DNA from 4 places in the Rhizobium sp. 05N430 genome. Region 1 is predicted to be linked to each of the others. Evidence: predicted binding sites of a transcription regulator. Region 1 holds the regulator's gene; each other region holds the start of a gene.
What was found. Region 1 encodes LexA, which represses DNA repair genes until DNA is damaged. Its sites were predicted from a motif close to TGTTCNNNNTGTGTTCNG; they were not measured.

Region 1 (3,906 bases):
CTGCGGCGCAGACATTTCACCGGCTGTGCCGCTTTCATGCGCAATCGCGCTACTTCTGCTCCTTGCCGTGACCGATCGCAGCCGGGAGTGGAGCCGGATCTGCCTGGTCTCCATGATGTTGATTGCTGTTGGCATCCTCGCCGCACAATTCGAGACCTGGAGAGCCGGTACTGTCGTTCTCGATTCGGCGGTAACGACGACGCTGACAGGCCGCGTAGAGCGGCGGGAAAGCGATGGCCGCGGCGGCTGGCGGTATCTGTTGGCGCTCAAGGCGACGGAGAACCCGGCGCTGAAGCGGCCGCCAGAGCAGGTGACCGTGATTGCGCGCGGCCAGAAAGCGGAGTTCGAAACCGGGACTTGGCTGAAGGGCAGGGCAAGGCTGACGCCGCCGTCAGGGCCCGCTCTTCCCGGCCTCAACGACTTTTCGTTCGGTGCCTATTTCGACGGCGTCGGTGGCAACGGTTTCTTTTATGGTGCCCCTGCCGTGGTGCCGGCGGTCGAACCCGGGCCCGCATCGATGCAGGATCGCGCGCTTGAATGGCTCTACCGCTTGAGAAGCGGCATCGGCGACCGTATTAGAGGCATCCTGCCTGGCGACACCGGCGCTTTTGCCGCCGCTCTGGTCACGGACGAGCGCCGCGCCATTTCGAGCGAGACGACCGAGGCGCTGCGCCAATCCGGCCTTGCGCATATCATCGCCATTTCCGGTCTCAACATGGCGCTGTCGGCAGGCATCTTCTTCGTCGGCTTCCGCACCGTGCTCAGCCTGTTTCCGGCTGTCGTCCAGGCCTATTCCGTCAAGAAGATTGCCGCAGCCGGTGCGCTTGCCGCCGTCACCGCCTATTTTCTGATTTCGGGCTTCGCTGTCTCTGCCGAACGCGCCTTCATCATGATGGCGATCATGCTGGCGGCGGTCTTCTTCGACCGGCCGTCGATCAGTCTGCGCAACGTAGCCTTATCGGCGCTGGTGATCATTGTCCTCTCACCCTCGGAGATCATGGGGCCAAGCTTCCAGATGTCCTTCGCCGCGACACTGGCCCTCGTCGCCGGCTATGCGCTCTGGAAGGAGAGGCCGGTGCGCGACCGGCCCTTCGCAAAGTTTCGCGCCGTCAGGATGCTGTCTTCCGCCACTGCGTTCTTCGGCGGCATCCTGCTGACCTCCGTCATCGGCGGCTTCTCGACCGCGTTGTTCTCGGTCGAGCACTTCCACCGGCTGACGGCCTATGGCCTGCCAGCCAATCTCGCTGCCATGCCGATCATCTCCTTCATCATCATGCCGTTCGGCCTCATTGCCATGCTGCTGATGCCCCTCGGTCTCGATGCATGGGCGTGGCAGGTGACGGGCTTCGGGCTCGATCTGGTGATCGCCATCGCCAGGACGGTTGCCTCATGGGGCGGCGATATCGGCGTCGGGCGCCTGGCGTCGTGGTACTTTCCCGCGGCGGTGACGGGTTTCCTGCTGCTGACTTTGCTGCGCAGCCGCATACGGCATCTCGGCACCGCGATCTTGATGGCATCGACGACAGCCGCCGCGATGTTGGGAGGTCCTCCGCCGCCGAAAATCGTGATTGCCGAGGACGGGAGCATGGCGGGCATCGTCAGTGACAACGGCCTCGCCACCAATCGCGAGCGGCCACCGGGCTTCATCTTTGATCAATGGAGGCGCGCTCTGGTGATCGATAAGCATTTGTCACCGGCGTTCCCGGCGCTCCCGGATATTCCCACCGCACCGCGCGGTGAAAGGCTGAAACTGACGGAGGCACAGCAGAACGACACCATGAACGCGATCAAGGCCAGTGCGACGGGCGAGCGCTTCTCATGCGTGAAAAAGTCCTGGTGTACGGCGAAGCTCGACAACGGTTCGATCCTGACCGTGATCGAGAATGCGGCGTTCCTTGGCCCAGCCTGCGACATATCCGATATCGTCGTCACACCGGTTCGCCTGCGCCTCGATACCTGCCGCTCAGGCGCCCTGCTTTTCACCGGGGAGACACTGCGAAAGACAGGCGCTGTCGAGCTTCGTTTCCCCAATGGGATCGCCGAAATCACCACATCATTCGAGGGTCTCGACCGGCCCTGGATCCGCCACCGCGCCTACGATTGGCGCAGCGGCACTTTTGGTGAAAGCGAGACGCTCAGTGATAGCGGCGGATAAGGCCAACGAGCTTGCCCTGAACCTTGACGCGGTCCGGTCCGAAAATACGGGTTTCGTAAGCCGGGTTGGCAGCTTCGAGCGCAACGGATGCACCCTTGCGGCGAAAGCGCTTCAGCGTTGCCTCTTCGTCATCGACGAGAGCAACGACGATATCACCGGCATTGGCGGTATTGGTGTTGCGGATGATGACCGTATCGCCGTCGAAGATGCCGGCCTCGATCATCGAGTCGCCCTTGACCTCAAGAGCATAATGTTCACCGTTTCCGAGCATGTCGGCGGGAACAGTGATGTCGTGTGTGTTCTGCTGGATCGCCGAAATCGGCACACCGGCTGCGATCCGGCCCATGACCGGCACCGAGATCGACGTGTGATTGTCCTCGTTCGCAGGCTTCGGCGGCGCGACCGGCTGCGGCTTGCCGAGGCTGCCTTCGATGACGCTCGGCGAGAAGCCGCGGCGCGGCTGGATGCTCGGGCTGTAGGCTTCCGGAAGCTTGATGACCTCGAGTGCGCGCGCCCTGTTCGGTAGGCGGCGAATGAAGCCACGTTCTTCCAGAGCCGTGATCAGGCGATGGATGCCCGACTTGGAAGCCAGATCGAGCGCATCCTTCATTTCGTCGAAGGATGGCGGAACGCCGGACTCCTTCATGCGCTCGTGAATGAAGAGGAGAAGCTCCTGTTGTTTGCGCGTCAGCATCGAAGTTTTTCCCCAGATTCGTGAAACAAAGCCAGAACGGACACTATATGTTCCATATGTGTTCCGCAAGTGCCTAAATATCGGTAAAACTTCCGATGATTTTTCGTCGTTTTTGAAAGTTTATTTGCCGGATTGGTGATCCACGCTTGCGCTTTGCCGGGCAGGGCGTGCAAATCTCTGCCGGCTTCACCGGAGGAACCGCCATGACGCATCCGCTCGATCATCTGGTACTGCCCGTGACCCATATCGACGTTGCCCGCGAGCGACTCGGGCGTCTCGGTTTCACCGTCGCGGCCGATGGCCGTCATCCGTTCGGAACGGAGAATGCCTGCGTCTTCTTGGCCGACAAGACCTATCTCGAACCGCTCGGTATTGCGAGCCAGGCGGACTGCGACGCGGCTGTCGCAAAGGGCAACAGCTTTGTCGCCCGCGATCAGGCCTTCCGCTTCCGCTGCGGCGATGACGGCTTTTCGGCTGTTGTCTTCGGCACCGATAGTGCCGATGCGGACAAGGCTGCCTATGACGGCGCGCAGCTGAGCGGCGGCGATATGGTCGAATTCTCGCGGCCGATCGTCATGCCCGACGGAACGCAGGCGACAGGCGCCTTCAAGCTCGCCTTTGCCGCCGATCTTCGGGCACCCGATGTCTTCTTCTTCGCCTGCCAGCGGATCAACGCCTTTCCGGCCGATCGCAATGCACTGGAAACCCATGCAAACGGCGTCACCGGCATCAGCGAGATCGCGCTGAGCGCTGAGGATCCGCAGGCCTTCGCCGAATTTCTGGAGACGGCCAGCGGTGGAGTGGAGCCTAAGGAGGCGGCACTCGGCCTATCCTTCGAATTGCCGAACGGGAGACTTTCCATCTTCTCGAACGAGGGCATGGAGGCCTATTTCGATGCCGAGCCACTTGTCACCGATAACGGCCTCAGGGCGCGCGCAATCGTCTTTTCGGTCGGTGATCTGGCCGTGACAGCGGCGCATTTGGCTGCTAACGGGATCACCCATGTCAGTATGAACAATCGTCTGTTGGTGAAGCCGGCGCCGGGACAGGGCGCAAT
Region 2 (3,906 bases), on a different contig from region 1:
TCAGGGCGTAGGCGACCAGCGAGCCCGCACCAGAACCGCGGCCCGGGCCGACCGGAATATCCTGCAGCTTGGCCCATTTGATGAAGTCGGCAACGATCAGGAAGTAGCCGGGAAACTTCATCTTCTCGATGACACTGAGCTCGAATTCGAGCCGGTCGCGATAGTCCTTTTCCTCGTAGCCCGGCGACATTCCGAGCGTCGCCAGACGCATATCGAGGCCCTCCACGGCCTGGCGGCGCAGTTCGCCGGATTCGGCACGATCAGCCTCGTCGGCGTCGTCGCTGGCACCGGTGAAGCGCGGCAGGATCGGCTTGCGGGTCTGCAGCACGAAGGAACAGCGGCGGGCGATCTCCAGCGTGCTTTCCAGCGCCTCCGGCAGATCGGCAAACAGCTTGGTCATCTCCGTCCGGCTCTTCAGATAGTGATCCGGAGTCAGTCGGAAGCGGCTGTCGTCGGAGACGATGGCGTTGTGCGCCACGGCCATCAGGGCGTCATGCGCGTCATAATCGTCGCGCGCCGGGAAGAAGGCTTCGTTGGTCGCCACCAGCGGGAGATCGTGCTCGTAGGCAAGGCCGATCATCTTCTGCTCGTGGCGCTTGTCGTAGGTGCCGTGGCGCTGCAACTCGACATAGAGCCGGTCGCCAAACAACGCCTTGAGACGCAACAGGCGCGAAACCGCCGGCGCCATATGCCCCTGCTTCAGTGCCATATCGATGGGGCCGCCAAGCGAACCGGTGAGCGCGATCAGACCCTCGGTTCCGGCCTCCTCGAGCCAGGAGGCGCGGACGTGGACCGCCTGGTTGTCTTCGCCGCCGAGATAGGCGCGGCTCACCAGATCGACGAGACGCTCGTAACCGGCAGCTGTTGCCGCCAGCACGACGATCGCAGGCAGTTTGCCCATCATCTGCTGGCCGCCGCGTTTTTCAACTTCCAGCCCGTCTTCCATATCGACGGAGATCTGGCAGCCGATGATCGGCTGCAGCCCCTCGTCCATCGCCTTCTGGGCGAACTCGAGGGCGACGAAGAGATTGTTGGTATCGGTGATGGCAATCGCCGGCTGGCTGTCGCCCGAAGCCTTGTAGAGGATCTTCTTCAGCGGCAGCGCACCCTCGAGCAGCGAATAGGCCGAGTGTACGCGCAGATGAACGAAACCCGGCGTCCCGCCGATAAATCCGCCCTCTGCATCCGCCATGACACGTCCCTTCAATCGCCCGTATGAATCGGTGCCATTGTCGGTCCTGGCCGTGGAGATGTCCAGAAGAAGTCCCTGCCCGGAACCGCATGGCAGCCATGCGGTCCCCTGAAAAATTACATCGCCATCAGGATCAGAGAGAAGCTGGCAACAAACATTGCGATGGAGGTGAATGCTGCGACGTCACGGATCATGTCAGTCATTTGGCTCTCCTTTACTCGTTATGTTTTTAGTTTGTTCCGCTATTGTTCCGTTGTCAACAGAATTGTTTTCTGTTTGGTTAACGCGGAACAGGAGAGAAACATGCGCCTCACAATCCTTGCCGCCGCCCTGCTTTCGGCCCAGGCCGCTATTGCCGCAGACACCGGCCCCGCCCGCATCGTCGATGCGGCCGTGGGCGATTGGAACGGCGATGGGAAGCCCGATCTGGCTTTGCTTGCCGAGGCTGCAGCGGATGCCGAAGACGATCAGCTCGGCATCTACATCTATCTGCGCGACGACCACGATCTGCTGCGGCTTGCGGCCAGCGCACCTGGCAAGATCTGGGGCAGCACGGCTGTGGACGGGATCTACGGCCAGGAGCCGTCGATCAAGGCCGCCGGAAAATCGTCGATCGCCGTCCATTCGCAGAACAGCGCCATCGGCCGGGACCGCTGGGAGCAGACGCTGACGCTCGCCTATCGCAACGGCCAGTTCGTCGTCGCCGGCTATACCTACAGCGATTACGACACGCTCGACCCGGATGCCGGCGGCACCTGCGACTACAATGCACTGACGGGCAAATTGCAAAAAGCCGGCAAGGATCAGACATCGGAGCCGCGCGTTATCGCCATTACCGACTGGAAGGACGAAACCGGCCAGTCGATCTGCGGCAACTGACATATGTTCTCTTTTTGTTCTTTACAAATATCGTGGCGTCTGCGAGACATATCGCAGGAGGCGCGGCATGTATCTCACTCTCTTGAACGACTTCATCGTCGAGGCAAAATCGCAGACCTATGTCGGCGGCGGGGCAAAAATCGCTGCCTGCCGGCCGGGATCGCAGGATATCGGCTATGAACGCGGCGAATGGCGCTATCTCGACAGCTATTTCGGCGGCACCGATTTCGCCGGCCAGGAGACAGTCTGGCTGAACGGCGAGCCCGTCTGGGCGATGAACTACTTCGGCCATATCATCGAGCCGCGGCTGATCGACGGTAGCCGCGCCGGGGCCGTGATCAAGGCAGCGCTCTCGGCGCTTTATGGCGGTGAAAAACGCTTTCTCGGCGGCATGGAATATGAGCACGAGTTCGGCCTCTATATCGACCGAAGCGAGGGCGATTGCGGGCATTTCCGCGGCATGGAGATGATTGTCGTCGAAGAACGGCGCGCTTACGAGCTCGATTATCGCGGCGGCCTGATCCGCCTTTAGAATTCGACGACCTTGCCGTCGGTGATCGTCACACGGCGGTCCATGCGCGCGGCAAGATCGTGGTTATGCGTGGCGATCAGGGCAGCGAGACCGGACTGGCGAACCAGCGCTTCCAGCGCGTCGAAGACGTAGTTGGCGGTTTCCGGGTCGAGATTGCCGGTCGGCTCGTCAGCGAGAAGCAGGCTCGGCGCGTTGGCAACTGCGCGGGCGATCGCCACGCGCTGCTGCTCGCCGCCGGAGAGCTCGCCCGGGCGATGAGAACCGCGATGGCCAATGCGCATGTAATCGAGCAGCTGCTGGGCGCGCGCGGCAGCTTCCTTGCGCGCCAGGCCTGAGATCATCTGCGGCATCATGATGTTTTCCTGCGCCGAGAATTCCGGCAGCAGGTGATGGAACTGATAGACGAAGCCGATCTCGCTGCGGCGGATCGCGGTGCGCTTGTCATCGGAGAGCCCGTTGCAGGCATGGCCGTTGATGCTGACCTCGCCCTCGTCAGGATGCTCCAGCAGACCCGCCAGATGCAGCAGCGTCGATTTGCCGGTGCCCGATGGTGCAACGAGCGCGACGATTTCGCCGCTATGCAGCGTGAAATCGGCGCCCTTCAAGATCGAGAGCACCGTATCGCCCTGCCCGTAGTGACGCTCGACGCCGGAAAGCTTGAGAACGACATTGCGTTTCATGGAGTTCAGCATTCCTTATTCGTAGCGTAGCGCTTGCACCGGATCGAGGCGCGAGGCGCGCCAGGCCGGGAAGATGGTCGCAAGGAAGGACAGCGTCAGCGCCATGATCACGACGGACGTGGTCTCGCTGACGCTCATCTGTGCCGGGAGCTGGCTGAGGAAATAGAGCTGCGGATTGAAGAGAATGGTGCCGGTAATCCAGGAGAAGAACTGGCGGATCGACTCGATATTGATGCAGACGACGACGCCGAGCAGAACGCCTGCCAGCGTACCGACGATGCCGATTGCGGCGCCGGTCATGAAGAAGATGCGCATGATGGCACCGGAGCTGGCGCCCATGGTGCGCAGGATGGCGATATCGCTGCCCTTGTCCTTCACCAGCATGATCAGGCCGGAGATGATGTTCAGCGCCGCGACCAGAACGATCAGCGTCAGGATCATGAACATGACATTGCGCTCGACCTGTAGCGCGGAGAAGAAGGTCTGGTTGCGCTGGCGCCAGTCGGTGATGGCGATCTGGCGGCCAGCGGCAGCCTCCACCTTCGGCCTCAGATTGTCGATATCATCGGGATTATTGGCGAAGAGCTCGATCGACTGCACCAGCCCTTCCGAATTGAAATAGA
Region 3 (3,906 bases), on a different contig from region 1:
CGTCCACGGTATGCTCGGCGATCAGCAGCTGACTGCGGTCGTCTCGCCGGAAACGCCGATCGCCAGTGAAATGCGCTTCGTCATCTCTCCCGAAAAGCTTCACTTCTTCGCAGCCGATAGCGGCAAGCGGATCGGTGCCGGCGTCGCGGCCAGCACAAGCGCGCTGGTCGTCGCCGAGCCAGTCCACTAGGCTTCGTCAGGATCCGTTAAAATTTTAGCGGCTGCTTGAACGCCTCTCTTACGACTTGTCTGTTATTCCGCGAACATTGGGGTAGCAAACGGGGTGTTTCATGGCCTGGAAGCTTATGCTTGCAAGTGCGGTCGCAATGGCTGCGCGCACGGTGCCGTATGCTGTAGCGATGCCGCGCGGCAAATCCTTCATCGCGCATTCGAGCGACCATCTGCCGATGAAGTCGACGCCGATCAATCCGGACTGGGTGGTCAGCGGTGACCCGCAGGCCCGCACCGCAGAGCACTCGCGCGGCCATGACGAAGCCTCCCTGACGGCGATCTGGGATTGTACGGCAGGCGAGTTCCGCTGGTTCTTCGGCTGGGACGAGACGGTGATGATAATCGAAGGCGAGGTCCATATCACCGCCGAAGACGGCACCGAGCGCACACTCCGCGCCGGCGACGTCGCCTTCTTTGCCGGCGGCACCTGGGCCAGCTGGCGGGTCGATAATTACGTCCGCAAGGTTGCCTTTCTGCGCAAGCCTTTCCCGAAGCCGGTGGCGCTCGCCTACCGCCTCCGCAACATGCTGCGCAACACCGGACAGCAGGGCCTCGCGGCCTGAAGAAACCTTGATCGCGATATCACGAAGCCATTGATTGGCCGTTGCGTTCAGCCGTCTTGCGACCTACATCTGTCCGGCATTCAGTGAGGGACGGAAATGGCCAAGATCAAGAACGTAGCGGTCCAGATGGACCATGTTTCGGGCATCAACATCGCAGGCGATTCCACCTTCGCCATGAGCCTTGAGGCGCAGACCCGGGGCTACAAGCTCTTTCACTACACGCCTGATCGGCTGAGTTTCCGCGATGGTCAGGTCTTCGCCTCTGTCGAGCCGATGATCCTTCGCGACGTCAAGGGCGACCATTTCAAGCTCGGCGCGCCCGAGCGCATCGATCTCTCGACCATGGATGTCGTCCTGCTGCGTCAGGATCCGCCCTTCGACATGGCCTATATCACCTCGACGCATCTGCTCGAGCGCATCCACCCGAAGACGCTCGTCGTCAACGATCCGGCGTGGGTCCGCAATTCGCCGGAAAAGATCTTCGTCACCGAGTTCGCCGATCTGATGCCGAAGACGCTGATCACCAAGGATGCCACCGAAATCCGCCGCTTCCGCGATGAAATGGGCGATATCATCCTCAAGCCGCTCTACGGCAATGGCGGCGCCGGTGTCTTCCATTCGACCAAGGACGACCGCAATCTCTCCTCGCTGCTCGAAATGTTCGGCCAGCTGTTCCGCGAGCCTTTCATCGCCCAGCAATACCTGCCCGATGTGCGCAAGGGCGACAAGCGGATCATCCTTGTCGATGGCGAGCCTGTCGGTGCGATCAACCGTGTTCCGGCCGAGCATGACAGCCGCTCCAACATGCATGTCGGCGGCCGCGCCGAGGCGACCGAGCTGACGGCGCGCGAGAAGGAAATCTGCAAGCGCATCGGCCCGGCTCTGAAGGAGCGCGGCTTCCTGCTCGTCGGCATCGACGTCATCGGTGACTACATGACGGAGATCAACGTCACCTCTCCGACCGGATTGCGCGAGGTCGCAAAGTTCGGTGGCGCCGATATTGCCAGCCTTCTCTGGGATGCCATCGAGCGCAAGCGTACCTAAAACGGGTGTTTTGTTCTCATTTTGATGAGCCGATACAACCCGCTGCAACCTGAACGCAGCGGGTGCGGGAATCTGTTCGTTTATTGTTCTTGTTTTATTCTGTTTTCCATGCCAGATTGCAATTGACGGCCATGATGGGTCGTAAAACGCGATGTAGTTGGTTGCGGGGGCAGGGGCATGGTCGCGCGCGTCAGTACGGTTGCATTTCAGGGCATTGAAGGTGTGCCGGTCGAAGTCCAGGTGATGGTCGCTCCGGGCAAGGTCGGCATGCAGATCGTCGGTCTTCCCGACAAGGCCGTAGCGGAAAGCCGCGAGCGGGTTCAGGCGGCCCTTCATGCGTCGGGGCTGGCGCTTCCGGCCAAGCGGGTCACCGTCAATCTGGCACCTGCCGATCTTCCGAAGGAAGGCTCGCATTTCGATCTGCCGATCGCGCTCGGCCTGATGGCGGCGCTCGGCGCCATTCCCGGCGATGCGCTCGCGGATTATGTCGTGCTTGGTGAACTCAATCTGGATGGCACGATTGCCCCGGTTGCCGGCGCGCTTCCGGCGGCGATCGGAGCCAATGGCCTTGGTAAAGGCCTGATCTGCCCGGCCGACAGCGGCCCGGAAGCGGCCTGGGCCGGGACCGGCCTTGATATACTGGCGCCGAGAAGCCTGATCGCTCTCGCCAATCATTTCCGCGGCACGCAGGTTCTGTCGCGCCCCGAGCCGTCGATCCGCGCCAACGCTGCCAACCTGCCTGATCTTGCTGATATCAAAGGACAGGAGAGCGCTAAGCGCGCCCTAGAGGTCGCCGCTGCCGGAAATCATAATTTGCTGATGGTTGGGCCTCCCGGCTCGGGCAAATCGATGCTCGCAGCGCGGCTGCCATCGATTCTACCGCCGCTTTCGGCTGCCGAGCTTCTCGAAGTGTCGATGATCCACTCGATCGCCGGGCAGCTCTCCGGCGGCAAGCTGTCCGATCGGCGTCCATTCCGTACCCCGCATCACTCGGCAACCATGGCCGCGATGGTCGGCGGCGGTTTGCGGGCAAGGCCCGGCGAGGCGTCGCTTGCCCATCATGGCGTGCTCTTTCTCGATGAGTTTCCGGAATTCTCGCCGCAGGCGCTCGATGCATTGCGTCAGCCGCTGGAGACCGGCGAATGCATCATCGCCCGCGCCAATCACCGGGTCTCCTATCCGGCCAGTATCCAGCTGGTCGCCGCCATGAACCCCTGCCGCTGCGGCATGGCCGGAGAGCCCGGCCACAGCTGCGCCCGCGGTCCTCGCTGCCAGTCCGACTATCAGGGGCGGATTTCCGGCCCGTTGATGGATCGGATCGATATCCGCATCGACGTGCCGGCTGTGGCCGCGACCGACCTGATCCGGCCGATGCCGGCTGAAGCGAGCAGCGCGGTGGCGGCCCGCGTTGCGCGGGCGCGAGACTTGCAGGCCGACCGGTTCATCGCTGCGGGCCTCGGCGGCATCGTCACCAACGCGCGCTGCTCGACGGCGCTCATCGAGAAATACGCCGAACCGGATGCCGGCGGCTTGCAGCTGTTGCGGGATGCGGCCGAGAAGATGCGCTTCTCCGCCCGCGGCTATCATCGCGTTCTGAAAGTCGCGCGCACGCTCGCCGATCTCGATGGAAAGACAACGGTTGGCCGTATCCATCTGGCTGAAGCGATCTCCTATCGGATCGCGGGCGAGCGGCTGACGGCTGCAGCATGAGAGGGAAGCGAATAGTGAGAAGCGAATAGCGAATAGAAAAAGAAAAGCTTGCTGAGCACCTAGGGCCGAGCAAGCTTCGCTATTCGCTATTCGCTATTCGCTATTCGCTATTCGCTATTCGCTATTCGCTATTCGCTATTCGCTGATCAGCTCCCGAGCCCATCAAATAGCGCCGTCGAAAGATAGCGCTCGGCAAAGGACGGGATGATCACCACGATGGTCTTGCCGGCATTTTCCTCGCGGCTACCGACCTTGATGGCGGCGGCAAGTGCCGCACCGGACGAGATGCCGACCGGCACGCCCTCGAGCCTGGCAACCAGACGGGCGGTTTCCATGGCCAATGCGCTGTTGACGGTAA
Region 4 (3,906 bases), on a different contig from region 1:
TTTGTCCCTTATTGGTCCGCGCACGGCTATCCTGCTGAACGGGGCGATCAGCCTATTGACGGAAGGGATCGATGCGCCCCTCGCTATCGCTATAGAGGATGAGCGCTTTGTCTGGAGGCATTTCCAGCTTATGGCCGAAAAGATTGGGGGGGGGAGTACCTGCCTGTTTTCGACGGCGGTTATCCGCGCCATATGCGAAATCAATGACGATTGGCTTGCTGACAAGACCGTGATCCTGATCGACAACATTCGCAAACCTTACCGCGGCAAGCGGCGGGAATATTCTCAGTTGGCTGACCTGGACTTCGTTCGGGTCCATGCCGACGAGGCCGGATTTTCATCCGATCCATCCAAAGGGGTCTTTCAAGGTGGTTCGGTGGCGATTAGCGCATTTCAGTTTGCCGCTTACTGCAAGCCGGCGGCCATCGGTTTCTTTGGCGTCGATATTTCCAATGCGAACGGGCCGCGCTTCTACGAGAGAATTGGTAGCATCGCGAAGTCAGGAATAGCGCATGCGAAACGGCGTATTCTCGCCCACGTCGTGCTTGGGGTCGGCGTCTGTATCGCTCAAGGGACCGAAGTACTGAATTTCTCGCCAATTTCCGCACTGTCTGAATGCGGATTGCCGTATGATTCACGCTATGCTTGGGCTTCCGCGCAGAAGGATGATTTGGCCGTGGAACATAGTGAATGATGCATATCGTTCGCGAATTCAGACGCTAAGCTGTGCTTCAGGCGGTCTGCCGCGCCGATTCAAGTTTTTCAAGCGCGGCCAGTAATTTGCGTCAAACGGAGCGGTAGACGGCGGCGATGCGCTTGGCTTCCATGTCGATCTGGAAATCTTCAAGAACGTGGGAAAGCCCTTTTTGGGCCAGCATTTCGCGCAGCGGCACATCGTCCATGTAGAGCGCTGCCGCGCTTGCCATCGCCTCGAGGCTGTCGCGTGCAATCATGGCCTCCGGGCCATCGCCGCTATTCACCAGCAGCTCCGGAAACGCCCCTACATCCGTGGCGATGACAGGCACGCCCGATGCCATTGCTTCCAGCGGCGTCAGACCAAAGCCTTCCCAGCGCTGGGGGGCGATGAAGAGGTCGAGGGCGCGGTACCAGTTGTTGATATCGGTGTGCTCGCCGACGAAATGGATGCGGTCCGCAAGGCCTGCTGCGGTGACGCGGGTTTTCAGGCTGTTTTCGAAATCGATATGCTTGGCGGTGGCGCGGCCGGCGATGATGGCGATCCAGTCCGGGCGATCCGGGAGGAGGCGGATCATCGTGTCGATGAAGAGGTCGGTGCCCTTCTGATGGCGAACGCGGCCGAAGCAGCCAGCAATCTTCTTCGTGGGGTCGAGGCCGACGGCTGCCTTTGCCGCCGCCTTGTCAGCAGGCGGAGAGAAGCGGGCAGTGTCGATGCCGTGAAGGATGACGGTGTTCGCGACTTCAAGATAGGCCGAGGTCTTGCCGCTGGTGGCGATCACCGCGTCCATCTTCGAGATCAGCCATTTGGTCCAGCCGGTATGCTTGCGCTGAGAGGCGGAGGTGAAGACGATCTTCAGCTTCATGCGCAAGAGATCGCGCATAATGATCGCTGGCAGCATCTCGACATTGCGCCGCGCGTGCCAGACGCGATGTTTCCTGCCTGCCGGCGGCGTCCAGAGGTGAATGAGGTCGCGGAAGCGGACATGCGGCAGGCTTGCGGGCAGGCCGGGGCCGAGGGCGACGATCTTCTGGCCGAGCGCCCGCTGCACGGGAATCAACTGGATGATCGTCGACGTGACGCCGGAGAGGCGCCGCTTGAAGTTCGGCGCGATGATCTCGACGTCACGGATATCGATGATGGCGGGATCGCGATCTGCGGCCACGGAAGATCAGCCCCAGGAGACCTGGAGGATTTCGTAAGCCTTCGAGCCGCCTGGCGCGTTGACCTCAATGGAATCGCCGACTTCCTTGCCAATCAGCGCGCGGGCGATCGGCGAGGAGATGGAGATGCGGCCGGCCTTCACGTCGGCTTCCTGATCGCCGACGATCTGGTAGGTCTTTTCTTCCTCGGTGTCCTCGTCGACGAGCTTTACCTTGGCGCCGAATTTGATCTTGTCGCCGGACATCTTGGAGAGGTCGATGACTTCGGCGCGCGCCGTCAGGTCTTCGAGCTCGCCGATACGGCCTTCGTTATGGCTCTGGGCTTCCTTGGCGGCGTGATATTCGGCATTTTCCGACAGGTCGCCATGAGCACGTGCTTCGGCGATCGCTTCGATGATGCGGGGACGCTCTTCCTGCTGGCGCCAGCGCAGTTCTTCCTGCAGCTTGACGAAACCACCCTGCGTCATCGGTACCTTATCTACCATTTTCCCGTCCTTTGATCTTCGTGTCTTCCGGTAGGCACAGACACAAAAGAAAACAGGTCCCGAAGAGAACTTCGGAACCGTGCAAACCATCCTAGTTGCTTTGCTTATAGCAGATCGCAAATGCCGATTGCCATAAAATTCGTATCGGGATCTCCAACCCAGCGCTGTATTCGCAGTCGTTTCCGGCAAATGCCCGTGGTTCGCTTGACTTTTAGCGATGGAACATATAGTGAACAAAACAATGAAGAAGACGCTGAAAGAAAGACTGGCGATCCTTTCGGACGCCGCGAAATACGATGCCTCCTGCGCTTCCAGTGGCACCACGAAGCGCGATTCGGGGGCGAACGGTGGCCTGGGTTCGACGGAGGGGTCCGGTATCTGCCATGCCTATGCGCCTGACGGACGCTGCATCTCGCTCTTAAAGATCCTGCTCACCAATTTCTGCATCTATGACTGCGCTTTCTGCATCAACCGCTCGTCCAGCAATGTCGAGCGGGCGCGCTTCACGCCTGAGGAAGTGGTCTGGCTGACGCTGGAATTCTACCGGCGCAATTATATCGAGGGCCTGTTTCTGTCGTCGGGGATCATCCGCTCATCCGATCACACGATGGAGGAAATGGTGCGGGTAGTGCGGGAGCTGCGCGTCACCCATAATTTCCGAGGCTACATCCATCTGAAATCCATTCCGGAGGCGTCTGCAAAGTTGATCGAGGAGGCGGGGCTTTACGCCGACCGCCTGTCACTCAATATCGAGCTTCCAACCGACAGCGGTATCACCCGTCTGGCCCCGGAGAAGAAGCCGTCAGGCATCCGCCGCTCGATGGGTGATCTCCGGCTGAAGATCGAGGAAGCCGGCGAGCCGACGCTGCAGACGAAGCGGCGCAAGCGCTTCGTGCCGGCCGGCCAGAGCACGCAGATGATCGTGGGAGCAGATGGCGCCAGCGATGCCACCATTCTCGGCACCAGTGCCCGGCTCTACGGCAGTTACGGACTTCGCCGCGTCTATTATTCCGCCTTCAGCCCGATCCCGGATTCATCGAAGAACCTGCCGCTGATCAAGCCGCCGCTGATGCGCGAGCACCGGCTCTACCAGGCCGATTGGCTCTATCGCTTCTACGGTTTCGGCATCGACGAGATCACCGCGACACAGGAGGGCGGCATGCTGGATCTCGATCTCGATCCGAAGCTTGCCTGGGCGCTTGGCCACCGCGAGCAGTTTCCTGTCGATATCAACCGGGCCGCCAAGGAGATGCTTTTGCGCGTGCCGGGGCTCGGCACCAAGGCGGTGAAGGGCATTCTCTCCGGGCGCCGTTTCCGCAGGCTTCGCATCGAGGATCTGGCGCGGCTCGGCGTGTCGATCAAGAAGGTACAGGCCTTCGTGACGGCCGAGGGATGGACGCCGAGGCGGCTGATCGAGCGGCCGGATCTACGCGCCATGTTCGAACCGAAACCCGAACAACTGCAGTTGCTCTGATGCTGAAGGTGGCGCTGCAGGGCAAGGGTGACTTTTTCGAGTGGCGCGATGCCGCCCGGTCGCTGGCGCTGGCCGGCATTCCGCCCGAGG

Region 2: dnaE (DNA polymerase III subunit alpha) is a predicted target of LexA. The motif match lies at 1,417-1,434, and genes of this name have one in related genera.
Region 3: AC1DJO_RS13060 (YifB family Mg chelatase-like AAA ATPase) is a predicted target of LexA. The motif match lies at 1,912-1,929, and genes of this name have one in related genera.
Region 4: AC1DJO_RS01050 (putative DNA modification/repair radical SAM protein) is a predicted target of LexA. The motif match lies at 2,561-2,578, and genes of this name have one in related genera.

What each region holds. Positions count from the first base shown of each region.
Region 1 covers NZ_JBFTMO010000008.1:166,714-170,619, forward strand. The annotation lists gene AC1DJO_RS18205 (ComEC/Rec2 family competence protein) at 1-2,155, shown strand, start outside; gene lexA (transcriptional repressor LexA) at 2,136-2,849, opposite strand; gene AC1DJO_RS18215 (VOC family protein) at 3,053-3,906, shown strand, end outside.
Region 2 covers NZ_JBFTMO010000014.1:73,056-76,961, reverse strand. The annotation lists gene dnaE (DNA polymerase III subunit alpha) at 1-1,192, opposite strand, end outside; gene AC1DJO_RS23585 (hypothetical protein) at 1,496-2,071, shown strand; gene AC1DJO_RS23580 (DUF5680 domain-containing protein) at 2,139-2,603, shown strand; gene AC1DJO_RS23575 (ABC transporter ATP-binding protein) at 2,600-3,283, opposite strand; gene AC1DJO_RS23570 (lipoprotein-releasing ABC transporter permease subunit) at 3,299-3,906, opposite strand, start outside.
Region 3 covers NZ_JBFTMO010000005.1:76,857-80,762, reverse strand. The annotation lists gene AC1DJO_RS13075 (sn-glycerol-3-phosphate import ATP-binding protein UgpC) at 1-190, shown strand, start outside; gene AC1DJO_RS13070 (cupin domain-containing protein) at 291-794, shown strand; gene gshB (glutathione synthase) at 891-1,838, shown strand; gene AC1DJO_RS13060 (YifB family Mg chelatase-like AAA ATPase) at 2,016-3,548, shown strand; gene cysK (cysteine synthase A) at 3,695-3,906, opposite strand, start outside.
Region 4 covers NZ_JBFTMO010000001.1:202,447-206,352, forward strand. The annotation lists gene AC1DJO_RS01035 (glycosyl transferase) at 1-694, shown strand, start outside; gene AC1DJO_RS01040 (glycosyltransferase family 4 protein) at 786-1,835, opposite strand; gene greA (transcription elongation factor GreA) at 1,866-2,342, opposite strand; gene AC1DJO_RS01050 (putative DNA modification/repair radical SAM protein) at 2,584-3,816, shown strand; gene AC1DJO_RS01055 (UdgX family uracil-DNA binding protein) at 3,816-3,906, shown strand, end outside.